DNA from 4 places in the Corynebacterium ammoniagenes DSM 20306 genome. Region 3 is predicted to be linked to each of the others. Evidence: riboswitches for the same ligand, from Rfam matches in the RefSeq annotation. Region 3 holds a riboswitch; each other region holds the start of a gene.
What was found. A riboswitch is a leader RNA that binds a small molecule or an ion and turns the genes downstream of it on or off. The one in region 3 is predicted to bind thiamine pyrophosphate.
Positions count from the first base shown of each region.

Region 1: it holds a riboswitch for thiamine pyrophosphate, as region 3 does, so the genes downstream of both, thiC (phosphomethylpyrimidine synthase ThiC) here and CAMM_RS04525 (thiamine phosphate synthase) in region 3, are expected to answer to the same signal.
Region 2: it holds a riboswitch for thiamine pyrophosphate, as region 3 does, so the genes downstream of both, thiD (bifunctional hydroxymethylpyrimidine kinase/phosphomethylpyrimidine kinase) here and CAMM_RS04525 (thiamine phosphate synthase) in region 3, are expected to answer to the same signal.
Region 4: it holds a riboswitch for thiamine pyrophosphate, as region 3 does, so the genes downstream of both, thiM (hydroxyethylthiazole kinase) here and CAMM_RS04525 (thiamine phosphate synthase) in region 3, are expected to answer to the same signal.

Region 1 covers NZ_CP009244.1:709,515-712,968, forward strand. The annotation lists gene CAMM_RS03420 (FAD/NAD(P)-binding protein) at 1-1,088, opposite strand, end outside; TPP riboswitch at 1,457-1,567, shown strand; gene thiC (phosphomethylpyrimidine synthase ThiC) at 1,564-3,378, shown strand.
Region 2 covers NZ_CP009244.1:112,257-115,710, forward strand. The annotation lists gene tenA (thiaminase II) at 1-470, opposite strand, end outside; gene CAMM_RS00580 (TenA family protein) at 488-1,165, opposite strand; gene thiD (bifunctional hydroxymethylpyrimidine kinase/phosphomethylpyrimidine kinase) at 1,162-1,998, opposite strand; TPP riboswitch at 2,069-2,159, opposite strand; gene CAMM_RS00590 (calcium:cation antiporter) at 2,191-3,336, opposite strand.
Region 3 covers NZ_CP009244.1:979,863-983,316, forward strand. The annotation lists gene CAMM_RS04510 (HAD-IIA family hydrolase) at 1-232, opposite strand, end outside; gene CAMM_RS04515 (acyl carrier protein) at 229-522, opposite strand; gene CAMM_RS04520 (alpha/beta fold hydrolase) at 557-1,552, shown strand; TPP riboswitch at 1,610-1,722, shown strand; gene CAMM_RS04525 (thiamine phosphate synthase) at 1,717-2,394, shown strand; gene thiO (glycine oxidase ThiO) at 2,397-3,454, shown strand, end outside.
Region 4 covers NZ_CP009244.1:108,492-111,945, reverse strand. The annotation lists gene thiE (thiamine phosphate synthase) at 1-538, opposite strand, end outside; gene thiM (hydroxyethylthiazole kinase) at 535-1,350, opposite strand; TPP riboswitch at 1,405-1,500, opposite strand; gene CAMM_RS13035 (hypothetical protein) at 1,983-2,192, shown strand; gene CAMM_RS00555 (threonine aldolase family protein) at 2,293-3,357, shown strand; gene CAMM_RS00550 (CueP family metal-binding protein) at 3,362-3,454, opposite strand, start outside.

The DNA.
Region 1 (3,454 bases), 270 kb from region 3:
TCGACTCGCGCCAACGTCTTGACATAGGCGTGGTAGGCATCGCGAAGCACTGCGGGCCAGACCTCCACGTCGTAGTCGATGCTGCGGCGGCCTTCCCGATCGGAGAGCTCGGCCACGACCTTTTTGAGACGTGGAATCTCTGCTGCCGGTGGCAAACCGCCATCATCGGCTTGCGGCATGAAAGGATAACCGCGACGGGAGCTGGCAAAGTACGTTGGCTCTTTACCAGTGGCGATATAGCGCAGGCCGCCCGCGGCGTTGGAATCTTCCACGAATTGGCCGCCGCGTTCTTCGGTGGTCAAAATCAAAATATCGAAAAAGCCCATGCCTAGACCGCGCGACAGTACCTTTTCATTGTCCTTGATGGAGGAAACGTCCTGCTCAATAGGATTATTCGCGCGAATCCAATTAAGATCTGGGTGATCTTCTAAGGTCTGTGCAATCCACTTTTCCTGCTCAGCAAGACCCTGCTTTTGCCAGCCGGTAACAGCAATGGTGGCGGAGGCTTGGACGCTTTCGCCATTGTTTAATGCAATGACATCAAAGTCACCGTGGTCTTCAATCGACACTGCTCGTGCCTTGTGGCTGTGCACGCGCACCCACTCAGGGATGTCCTGCAGGACCGAGTTATAAAACCAGACGAGGTAATAGCCATAGAGCGCGCGCAGGGGATAAGACTCGGGCCGGATCTGCTCTAATTCTTCGGTGCTAAAGCGTTCCCAGAGGGCATCGTCAAGCGGATGCTTGTCGACGTATGCCCGCTTTTCCGCGGATACTTCTTCATTATGACCTAAGTGCAGGCGTACCCATTCATAAATCGTGGGACCTTCCACGACCGGCGCATCAACCGTGGAGCCCGGCTCGGAAAAGAGCGTCATGCCATGGGCGAAGGTATTCATGCACAGTGCTTTGGTTTGGGAAGTATTCCAAATGCGGCCGCTGCCGTGTTGAGCCTCATCGATTAAATGAAGGTGGAACTCCTGAGGAGGATTTTCCACGGCGTTGAGGTGGGCGACGAGGCGCTCCAGTGTTGAGACACCGCGCGGGCCGAGTCCGATTATCGCAATCGAAGGCGAAGTAGTTGGCATAGTATATTTCATCCCTAAAATTCTTAGACCATGAAGTCTGTTGATTTCTATTCAAGACTATACCAACCTGTCTATTAAAAGTAGTAAGAGTGGTTCAGGGTGTGAATGGTCCTTGAATCTAATTGCCTCGGAAGCGAGCTGTACTTACTGCGCGAATGATCAGTTAGCGCGTATTTGTAGATTCTTCGATAGGGAGAATAAAAATCAGCATCTGCAGAAAATTTGAATTTAATTGCTTAAAATTCAAGCTTCAGTTCATCGGCTGATTGGGTAGCTAAGGTGCTAGTTTGCCCTGAGCTTCAGGGCTCGAAGGGCGCCGTCGTACCTGAGGAAGCTATTGCCGTGGATGTTGGTCGGTGGTAGAAAAGGAATGTCCATGCGGGTGCTCCTTTGAGGAGCTGAGATCGGGCTAATGGAGTCCGAGACCGTTGAACCTGATCCGGTTAATACCGGCGTAGGAAAGTAGGAGACTTCAATGTCTGATCCAAAAATCAGTGGCACAGGTGTGTCTAAATCACTTAACGGTGCACACAGCTCAGGAAAAACCGAGCAGCATTCTTCCCACCACATCGGATGGATAAGTGACACTCACCATGGAATTCGTGTTCCAGTAACGGAAATCCACCAAAGTGATTCACCTGATGGAACCCCCAATGAGCCCTTGCAGGTCTATCGGACAATGGGACCAGGCAGTGTGCCAGAGGAAGGTTTGGAACCGTGGCGGGCGAAGTGGATTGCCGCACGCGGAGACACAGAAACCTACCAATCGCGTGGCGTGCGTCTGGAAGATGACGGTCCCACTGCCGTGCGACGCGGGGCGTCATCCCAGCAGTGGAAGGGCCGCACCCCAGTGCCAATTCGGGCGCGTGCCGGACGCACCGTGACGCAGATGCATTATGCACGGCAGGGAATCATCACACCTGAGATGCGTTACGTTGCCCTGCGTGAGAACTGCGATGTGGAGATGGTTCGACGCGAAGTCGCGCAAGGAACCGCCATAATTCCTGCGAATATCAATCATCCGGAGTCAGAGCCGATGATCATTGGGAAAAACTTCCTGGTGAAAGTCAATGCCAACATCGGAAACTCTGCGGTGACCAGTTCAATCGACGAGGAAGTCTCGAAGTTGGAGTGGGCAGCAAAGTGGGGCGCGGACACCTTGATGGACCTTTCCACCGGCAATGACATTCACACCACTCGTGAGTGGATTATGCGAAACGCGCCGATTCCAATCGGTACTGTGCCCATCTACCAGGCGCTGGAGAAAGTCAACGGCGACGCTAATGCTCTCACGTGGGAGATTTATCGGGATACAGTCATTGAGCAGTGTGAACAAGGCGTTGACTACATGACGGTACATGCCGGGGTGCTGCTGCGGTACGTGCCGTTGACGGCAGATAGAGTCACCGGGATTGTCTCTCGCGGCGGATCGATTATGGCCGGGTGGTGCTTGGCTCATCATCAAGAGAACTTTCTTTACACACATTTCGATGAGCTGTGTGAGATTTTCGCCGCCTATGACGTTGCTTTTTCGCTTGGCGATGGCCTCCGCCCCGGTTCAATCGCTGATGCTAATGATGCAGCACAATTCGCCGAACTAGACACCCTAGCTGAGCTGACCGAACGGGCTTGGGAATATGACGTGCAGGTCATGGTTGAAGGACCTGGCCACATCCCATTTCATAAGGTTCGTGAAAATGTCGAACGCCAACAAGAACTGTGCAAGGGTGCACCGTTTTATACCCTGGGACCATTGGTAACTGATATTGCTCCGGGCTATGACCACATCACCTCCGCCATTGGTGCGACGGAAATCGCCCGCTATGGCACAGCGATGCTGTGCTACGTCACGCCGAAAGAACACCTCGGCCTTCCCAACCGGGATGATGTTAAAACTGGTGTCATTACGTATAAGATTGCTGCACACGCGGCAGATATTGCGAAGAATCATCCCGGCGCAACCGCGCGCGATGATGCGCTGTCGAAGGCGAGGTTTGAGTTCCGCTGGAATGACCAGTTTGCTCTGGGCCTAGATCCCGTCACCGCGCAGGAATTTCACGATGAAACCTTGCCGGCAGAGCCCGCCAAGACGGCGCATTTCTGCTCAATGTGCGGGCCGAAGTTCTGCTCGATGAGAATATCGCAAGATATCCGCGATACCTATGGAAGCGCTGAAGCTCAGGCCGCCATCGCGGGCATGCAACAAAAGAGCCAAGAATTCCTCGCGGCAGGCGGGCAGGTGTATCTACCGGATCCGCTGGTGAAAAGCACCGGCGAGCGAACTAATTAGCACAACAACTATTGCGCGTTTCCACAATGCTTCAATGCGGATCCCGAGCCAGCCTGAGGTTTTGGAAACGGCCTCG
Region 2 (3,454 bases), 870 kb from region 3:
TACGGGTGCTCTTCATGGGAAAGACGTGCGGGGGCGAGAGCCGCACCGATTTCGGCATAGCCAATGGTGCATGGCGATAGCGCTACGTGTAAGTCGAGGAGATCGCCCGACATGCCGGCATCCAAGACGTAGCGAGTATAAGCCACCGTCGTGCGCTTTTCTGGCGCGGCGAGCAGCTCGTCTTCGGCAATGCCCCACTGCGCGGTCAAACGCTTGTGCAGTTCTGTTTCGTGCAAAATCGCCTGCACTGCTTGGGTGGCGCTTGTAATATCCGCGAGAGTGCGGCTTTTGTATGCTGCCAGGGCATTTGCGCGCGCAAATTGCACCAGGAAGTGGTAATCCTGCACCAAATAATCCTGAAATACTTCCAGTGGCAACGTGCCCTCACCCAGCTGTTTTACAAATTCATGCTCCGTAAAATCCGTCCATTCCGAACCAATGGCCGCTTTTAGATCATCAAAAATAGACATGTGTGTTCTCCTTGAAATCACAGTGAAAGAGGGTGGGTGTAGCTGGCATCAAAAAATGCCAATTCAATATCAACGGCTCGCCGGAAGAAATCTGCCGCGATATCAGCGTGCGCTGGGCCAACGCGGTCCATCTCGGCGCGTAAAAAGGCAATGCGCTCGTGGAACTCGGGGAAATCATGCAGGCGAATCCATTCCGCATAAACAAAATTCTCCGGCTTTGCTCGCGCAGCGCCATCTACTTCTCGGGTAGCCCAGTCGAGGTAGAGCCATTCAGCAACGAGCAACACCGCGATAATCGCCGCATACTCGCGCGTGCCAGCCGCCTCGCGCATGAGCGCAATAAACGCCGTGGTCGGCTCCGTATTCGGGATTTCTTCCCGTTGTTCCTCAGTGACCCCGAGCGCGGCAAAGGCATCTAGGAAATAGGTATTTTCATCGCCGGCAATCTCGCCGATAAACTGCGAAATCCGCAGGCGTGGCTCCAGAGAATCAGCGCTGGCCACAGCGGATCCCAAAAGCATCAAGAAGCTATCGAGGAAGCGATAGTCTTGCACCAGGTAGCCGGCCATGACTGGGTCGGCGATGGTGGCATCGAAAAGCTCGTGCACAAACCGATGGCCAACGGCCTTTTCCCATGTGTCGTGGTTTTGCTGGCGCAGCTGGTCGCTAAAACGGGGCGTGGAGGTATCAGTCATGACTGCACTTTCTGGGTGGTGTGATCCCACAGGGCGTGGAAGTGATGGACAGGCCCGTGGCCGGAGCCCACATCCAATTCATCGGCATGACGCAACGCCGCAGTCAGGTACTCTTTGGCGCGGCGCACCGCTTCCACGTATCCGTAGCGGGGCACAAGTGCGGCGATAGCGGCAGATAAAGTACACCCGGTTCCGTGGTCATTGATGGTATCTACCCGTGGTGCGGTGAATTCTGCGGTTTCTTCGCCGGTGAGGATATCCAGGCTTTCTGCACCGTCTAAGTGCCCGCCTTTGAGCAGCACCCAGTCCGCGCCCAAATCGCGCAAATCGGCTAAAGACTCGCGCATTTCTTCTATCGAGGCCATCTCTGTGTCGCGGCCTAATAAGACGGCCGCTTCCGGCAGATTCGGCGTAATCAGCGTGGCGCGCGGTACCAAACGCTCCCGGATGGCATCAACGTCCTGTTGATTGAGCAGATGGTCACCACTTTTAGCCACCATGACCGGGTCCAAGACCACCGGGCACTGCGCGTATTTGTCCAGTGATTGCGTAATCGCATCCGCGATCTCGGCATTTGCCACCATGCCGATTTTTACCGCATCCACGCGGACATCATCGAAGACCGCGGCGATTTGTTCCGCCACGAATTCAGGTTCCATCGCGACGATGCTGCCCACCCCGCGAGTATTTTGCGCAACCACCGCGGTGACCACGCTCATTCCGTAGGCACCATGGGCGGAAAATGCTTTGAGGTCAGCCTGGATTCCTGCCCCGCCCGTGGGATCTGTGCCAGCGATGGTTAATACGTTGGGAATCAACGCTTGTAACTCCATTTCATACTCATATCGAGTACGACTACGCAGAGCCTGCCACAGCAGATACAGGTGTGCCTGTATATCCTGTTGCGTCGATTACCGACATTCCTCCGCGAGTACGAACTCGATCAGGTTCTCGGGTGTTATCTCAGCCCTTTCGGGCACCCCGTGTCTGGCGCCCACGCTAGCACAGAAATTCGCGGGTATGTTTTACGCGAAGACGCTGAGCCCGTATAAGACGAACACGGAAAGGTTCGCGCTGCCGTGCACCGCAGTGACGCGATGCGCGGTAAAAGTAGCGATGCTCAGCAGCAGGCTGATGACGAGGAAGACCAGGTTAGCGGGAGTTTCCGCCAAGATGACGGTTTGGTTGGTCACAAGGCCGATGGCCAGTACTACCGGCAACGTCAGCCCCACGCAGGACACCAGTGCGCCATGGGCCAAGTTGGTCACCCGTTGGGCCTCGCCTTGCCACGCAGCGCGGACCGTGGTGATGGCTTCGGGCAAAAAGACAATCATGGCGATGATGACACCGGAAAGCGCAAGGGGTGCGCCGATGCGGGTGAGGCCATCATCGAGAAGCGAAGCCATGTCGTGCGACAGCAAGACAATCGGGATGACCGTAATGAGAAGCACCACAGCGCGGGTGAGGATTTCACCTTTATATTCTCGCAGGATAACCCCTATACTCGGGCTGTGTGGTGCAGGTTCTTCCGCCGCGCCGGGTGCTTCCATGACTTCTATGTAATCGCCGTGTTGTGCACCTGTTTGCCGGTACAAGAAGAATCCGTAAAGCACAATCGTCAACGTAATAATCGTGATGGCCTGCCCAGTGTTATAAGAACCGTCGGTGCCAATGACCGCGGGCACGGCGAAGGCCGTAGCGATGAGCACGACCAACATCGACAAATACGTAGAAATTCCGGTGCGGTTGACCCGGAGATTATCGTGGCGCATCCCGCCAACGATGAGTGCTAGGCCGATGACCAGGTTCAGCACAATCATGACGGTGGCCATCACGGAATCGCGCGCGATGGTCTGATGATCACTAGGGCCCAGCATGACTGCGGAGATCAAAATGACCTCGATTGCCACAATCGATAGGGTGAGCACCAGAGTGCCGTAGGGATCACCTAATCGGTGCGCGAGGTGTTCGGCTTGGGTCACCACACCGCCGGAGCACACGATGATGACCGCAACGATGGCTGCCAGCACTAAGAAAACCAACGGCGTGGACAAACCGCTCGCTAAAAATGACGAAGCCAGGGAAAGTATGAGGACTGCGACCCAGCCCAGCACAATCCGGGCGATTACGGAGCCAGTGAAAACGCTGCGCAGGGCAGTAGAGGCTGACATGGACGAATACTCCTTATAGTGCAGGGTCGTCCCAGCTCTAGCTTTAACTGTGCAGGTCGTCCTGCCAGTGTGTTTCAACCCCGCAGCCTAGCACGAAGCTCCATTGCCGCGATGAAAA
Region 3 (3,454 bases):
AGAGAAACTTCGCCGTAGCCAGCGCCGAGGTCCAGATTTTATCGGCCGGGATATCTAGTCCCTGCGAGCGCAGGCGCGCTGCAAGATCCCGCGGGGTAGCCATGGAGTTATTGGTTAAGACCATGAATTTTATGTCGTTGTCATTTAACGTCTGCAGGAATTTATCTGCGCCCGGAATCATCTCACCTTCTTTGATGAGCACCCCGTCCATGTCAGAAAGATAAGAAATCATTGGTGTGCCTCCACAAATTTGGCTACATCGTCCAGCGTTTTAAGCGCTAGAGCATCGGATTCTTCGAACTTCACGCCCAACTGATCTTCGGCACGCACTGCAAACTCAATCATGTTTAACGAGGTCAGCCCCAGATCGTCCAAGCTGCGCTCGGGGTTTAAATCATCGAGTTCTGCCCCGGTAATCTCTGAAATCAGCCGCAAGTAGTCGGGAGCACCAGATGTAGATGCGGCCGGGCTTTCTTGGCCTTGCAGGTGGGCACGTAGTTGAGCACTGAGGTCATTGGACATGCCCTTAAGTTTAGCTTCTACAATAGATATCCATATGTATAAACGAAAAAGGGTCGCGGCAGCCTACCGCGGACAAGGCCGCACACACCGCGCCACCCAGCGCTTGGTGCATCAGCGCTTACATGATCACGAAACCGCGCCGGGCCTGGGGAATTTAGATGCCAAAGGCGAGGTCGATAATGACGGCGTAGACATCGCCTGGTATGAGGTGGGCAACCCCAATGCCGATGTCACGGTTGTCTTTATCCACGGCTATTGCCTGTCCTCGGAAGGTTGGTGTGACCAGGTAGAGCACCTGCGCGGGCGGTCTGATGTTCGCAGTTTGCTTGTCGATGTCCGCGGCCACGGCCTATCCTCCCGTGTTCCCGCGAGTAACTGCACCATTGATGCCGCGGCAGATGATGTGCTCGCGGTGATTTTAGAGCGCTTGCCGAAAGATAACGGGCGCATCGTGGTCGTCGGGCATTCTTTAGGCGGGATGATTGCGCTAAATCTTATCCGCCGCGCCCCGCAGGATATCTTCGAGCGCATCTCCGGCGCACTGCTAATTTCCACATCCATGCGGCGCTTTTCCGATAAAGGCGTCACCCGCCTGTTGCAATCCAGGGTGGCCAAGGCGTTTTATTCCGCCATCGGTCGCGTGCCGGATAAATTTAACCGCCTGCGCTTTGGCATTGCCCAAGTAGTCGCCCCGACGCTTGCTGCTTTGGTCGCAGGTTTCCCGCAAATGGAACGCCTGCAATTTCACACGGCGATGTTATTGGATACGCCGCTGGCCAGCTTCGTCGGCTATTTTGACGATCTGACCGAGCATGCAGAATTTGATGCCGAAGGGCGATTAAAAACCTTACATGGCCAGGTCATTATCGGCTCGATGGATATTGTCACCCCGATGAGCCAAGCAGAACTGATCTGTGAAAAATGGGGTCAGGGGGAACTTAAAGTGATTGATGGTTCCGGCCACATGGTCATTTTGGAAGAGCCGGAGCAAATCTCTCAAGCTATTGATGAAGTAATTTCTGCTGCTTAAAAGATAAAACCTTAAGGTGTTGTTGACAAAACTTCCTTCCCGCGCTTGACTGGTTTTGATTACCTCAACGGGTGCCCACCGCAGTGGGCTGAGATGAGCGCTATAGCGGCGCCGGACCGTTTGAACCTGTCTGGTTAAGACCGTCGAAGGAAGCGAGGACATTGGTGCCACACCATGCCCAACTTGATCTGCGTTGTTATGTTGTCACCGGTAACGGCTCAATTGATGAGATTGTGGACACTGCCCAGCAGGCTGCTGCGGGCGGCGCGGGAGTAATCCAAGTTCGTTCCAAACCCATTGAAGCAGGCCAGCTACTACAGCTCGCCGAGCAGGTAGCTTTGGCCGTTGCTGACACAAATCCCGCAACAAAAGTGCTTATCGATGACCGCGTGGACATCGCCGCGATCTTGATGCGCCGCGGGCTGCCCGTCCACGGCGTGCACGTGGGCCAAAGCGATATCCCCGTCACAGCAGTGCGTGAGCTTTTAGGCCCCGATGCGATTATCGGTCTAACCACCGGAACCGCCGAGCTCATCCACCAAGCCAACGAGTATGCGGGCATCATCGATTACGTCGGCGCCGGGCCCTTTCGCCCCACGCCCACCAAAGACTCTGGTCGGAGACCCATCGACTTAGAAGGCTATCCGCACCTAGTGGAGCTTTCGAAGCTACCGATTGTCGCCATCGGCGATGTCCAACCTGGAGACGTTGCAGAACTTGCTGCCACCGGTATCGCTGGCGTGGCGATGGTCCGCGCCTTTCGCGACGCCCCCTCCGCCACCGAGCTTGCCCAGAAAGTCATCGCTGACTTTTCCGCCGGCCAGAACAGGGCAGGTGCATAAACATGGCCACGAGTACAACAGGGCACGCCATAGTCATCGGCGGCGGCATCATCGGCCTGGCCACCTGCTTTGAATTCCAAGACGCAGGCTTTGAGGTCACCCTCATCGATCCGGACCCTATCTCCGGTGCCACCCACCATGCCGGGGGCATGCTGGCGCCCACCGCGGAGGTGCAATACCAGCAGCAAGCGCTGGTCCCACTCATGAAAGAATCCGCCAGGCTGTATCCGGATCTCATTCAACGCGTCACACAACACACGGACCTGCCCACCGGCTACCGCACCGACGGCACCGTACTCATTGGCGCAGACCGCGCAGATGCGCAGCACTTAAGCGAGCTCATCGACTACATCAAAGCCGAAGACCTCGACATTGAGACACTGACCACCCGCCAGGCCCGTCAGTTGGAACCAGCTCTTTCACCGCGGATTGCGAAAGCCGCGGCCATCGACGGCGACCACCAGCTTGACCCGCGCCTTTTCGCCCGCGCGCTCTTCGATGCCGTCCTTGCCAGGGGAGCACAGCACGTGCGCGAGACCGTCTCTACTATCACGCAGTCGACCACGCATCAGAGCGTGACTTTGAGCTCCGGTGCGCGTATCGAGGTTGATTCTTCTGACGTCACGGTCCTCGCCGCCGGTTTGGGCGCGGCGAAGATTACCGGGTGGTTTGACGGCGAGCACCCACTGCAACTGCGCCCAGTCTATGGCGATGTCCTGCGCGTTCGCGTGCCCGAGTCTTTGCAGCCACTGACCACCCGAGTTATTCGCGGCTTTGTCGAAGACCGACCCATCTACGTCATCCCACGCGACGACGGCACGGTTACCATCGGGGCGACCAGCAGGGAAGACCAGCCACACCCGCGCACCTCAGCTATCCATGACTTACTGCGTGATGCCATCCGCGTGGTACCTGGTTTAGAAGAAACCGAGTTTCTCGAAGCCACCTGCGGCGCTCGCCCCGGAACCCCGGATGACCTGCCATATCTCGGCCAAGTACGTGACAACCTCATCGTGTCCACGGGATACTTCCGCCATGGCATTTTGCTTGCCGCACTCGG
Region 4 (3,454 bases), 870 kb from region 3:
TATCTTCTTCGCGCACGCCGCCAATGGCTACAGTCGGCACAGGTGAGACGGAATTTAGGTGGCGAAAACCGTCAATGCCCAAGGCCGGCGGGTGGTCTGGTTTGGTAGACGTTGGCCGGATAACACCAACGCCGAGATAATCCACGGTGCCTTCCGGTAATGCGGCCACGGCCTGCAAGTGTTCTTCGGTATTAGCCGTCAGCCCCACGATGGCATCAGGACCTAGTTCTTCGCGGGCTTGTACCACTGCGGCGTCACCTTGTCCGACGTGCACACCGTCGATGGCAATCCCGCGTCGATAAGCTTCAACGGCGACATCGACGCGGTCATTGATCACCAACGCTGCCCGACCGTCGATTACTTCTGCAAGCTCTTCGAGCTGTTGAAGCTGCTGGTCAAAGCTGGAATGCTTATCGCGCAACTGCACTGTGCGCACCCCGCCATCGACAGCAGCGCGCACCGTTTCTTTCACCCCACGCTCCCCGCATAACTCGCGGTCCGTGATGAAGTAAATCCCGTAATCGTGCAATTCGTTCATGCCTGCACCTTTTCTTCGCGGATTTTTTCCGCAGTGGTGATATCGGCAGCGGTGAGGGTGGATAGGGCATCGATAAGCGAAACTGCGAAGGAACCTGGGCCGGCAGCCTGCGCGGCGGCCTTTTCGGCGGCGATGTCATAGACGCAATGCGCTGCCGTAACTGCCTCTACCGGGGCGTAGTCACCGCGCACTGCGGCAAAAGCCGCAATCAACGCACCCAATGCGCACCCACCGCCGGTGACCTTGGTCAACAACTCATCACCATTGCCCACGCGAATGATCCGCTGACCATCAGTAATGAGGTCCTCGGGACCAGACACCGCAACGACGGTGCGCAAACGCTGAGCCAAAGCGATGGCCGCGGGCGCGGCAGCATCGGTGGAATCAACCGACTCCACGCCCTTGCCGCCTGCTCCTTCCCCGGCTAGCGCCAAGATCTCTGAAGCATTGCCGCGAACCGCAAAGGGATTTTGTGGTGCCAGCTGTTGTGCCAACCTCGTGCGAATCGGCAAAAAGCCAATGGCCACCGGATCCAAAACCCAGGGCGTGGCGGCATCATTAGCGGCAATCACCGCTTCTTCCATCGCCTCGCGCTGCTCGGGCGTCGGCGTGCCCAGATTGACCAAAAGCCCACTGGCTACCCGGGCAAAAGAGCCCGATTCACCAACGATATCCGTCATGGCTGGTGCCGCACCAATGGCCAATAAAACATTAGCGGTGAAATTAGGAACGACGGAGTTTGTAATGCACTGCACCAGCGGATGGTGCGCGCGCAGCTTATCCAGCAACGCAGCATTGGGGGAAAGGCTCATCACGTTCAACTTTCTTCAAGAGCGAAGCCAGATTGTCCCTCGTGATCGCACGACCAGTGTCATCCCGGACAATCCCTTCGCCAGTCCTAGCTAGATCAGGTTCAACGGGTGTAATCTCAGCCGCTTTCTACGGCACCCCGTGTCTGTACTCACCACACTAACTGACCTCAACCTCGCTGGGCAACGGCCTCTCCCCCACTCGGTGTACCGTGTGCTTCACAACCCGGCGCGCAGAAACTGTAGCGCTGTTTCAAGGAGAGATGATGAAACCCATGCACGATCCCGTCGCGCATAGCTTTGCAAAGGACTATGCACAAGCATTCTCACGCCTCGTCTCTGAAAATTGTTCAGTACATGATTCGATCCTGTAACCCCGACCTGCATAAGGAGTGCCGATGAACAGCATGTTTATTATCTACCGAGGCAGAACTGTGACCTGGGACGATAGCCCAAACGATCCGCGTACGTGGACAGTTGTTTGTGGATCAGTGTGGACAGAAGATGAGGTCCGTAGCCTGGCAGATAAGGCCCGAGCAAAAGGAACACCTCTCATCTCGGCCGAGGTGCCTCTCGCATTCACCGTAGATCCCGACTCTCCACCAACTTCCGTATTCATTCCAGGCCAGATCTCCATGGACCAAAACGATCCGCTGGCCGCAGAGTTCAGTGACTTTATCCCAATGAAGGCCTACTTAACGCGGGAGGAAGCAGAACAAGGAGAAGATGACTGGGATTACGTATGGGAGTTCCCTCTTCCGTGGATTAGCAGGTTCATGCTCACCCCTTTCACACTCGACCAATTCCCAGATGACCGCATGGACCCCCACAAGTTCTCGCTGTGACCAGCTTTGCTGTACATGATTCTCTAGACACTTCGCGACGCCACCACTGGGCGGTGGTGTACCGTTTTTAGCAGAGCCCGGCATTCCTGAAGGAGATTTTGTGAAACCCCTGCACGATCCCGTCGCGCATAGCTTTGCCTCCGATAATTATTCGGGCATTGCCCCGGAGGTACTGGCGGCGTTGACGACAGCTAATGGCGGGCACCAGGCGGCATATGGGGCGGATGAGTACACGGCATTGCTTGACGATGTCATCGTGAAGCATTTTGGCTCCACCGCCACCGCGTATCCGGTTTTTAACGGAACTGGCGCAAACGTTGTGGGCTTGCAGGCATTGTTGCCGCGCTGGGGCGCGGTGATTTGTGCTGCGACTGCGCACATCAATGTCGATGAAGGCGGCGCACCCGAACGCATGGGCTCAATCAAGTTATTGCCCGTGCCAACCAAGGACGGCAAGCTCACCCCGGAATTAGTCAACCGCGAGGCATGGGGATTTGGCAATGAGCACCGCGCGCAACCGCTGGTGGTTTCCATTACCCAGACCACAGAGATGGGTACCTGCTACACCCCAGAGGAAATTCGGGCGCTAGCGGATCATGTGCACGCTCGCGGCATGGCCCTGCACATGGATGGCGCGCGTCTTTCAAATGCGGCCGCAACACTCGGGCTGCCGCTGTCTGCTTTTACCACCGAGGCCGGCGTAGATGTCCTCAGCCTGGGCGGCACCAAAAATGGCGCACTGGGTGCGGAAGCCGTAGTGGTTTTAAACCCCGATGCGCTAGTCGGTGGCGCGGAGGCGTTGCCGTTTGTGCGCAAACTATCGATGCAATTAGCTTCCAAAATGCGCTTTATCTCCGCACAAATCATCGCCCTATATGAAGGCGACGTGTGGCTTAACAACGCTCGTCATTCCAACGCGATGGCCAAGCGCCTGCGCAGCAAACTCGAAGAAGCCAACCTACCGGGCTTGAAATTTACCCAAGCCACCGAATCTAATGCGGTCTTTGCCACCCTGCCCGACGGCATTGCCGATGAACTGCGCCAAAACTTCCACTTCTACGACTGGGATGCCACGCGCAATGAAGTGCGCTGGATGTGCTCCTTCGACACCACTGAAAACGACATTGACGCTTTTGCCGCAGCCATAAAACAAGTGTGGGCTTGACACCCTAGCTAAGGCGCAAATCGGTGATACACGTTGCGTCTTCTGTTCCCGTGGCAAATTCCGTTGTGCCCTCTAATCCCTGGTAATTCACCGTAAT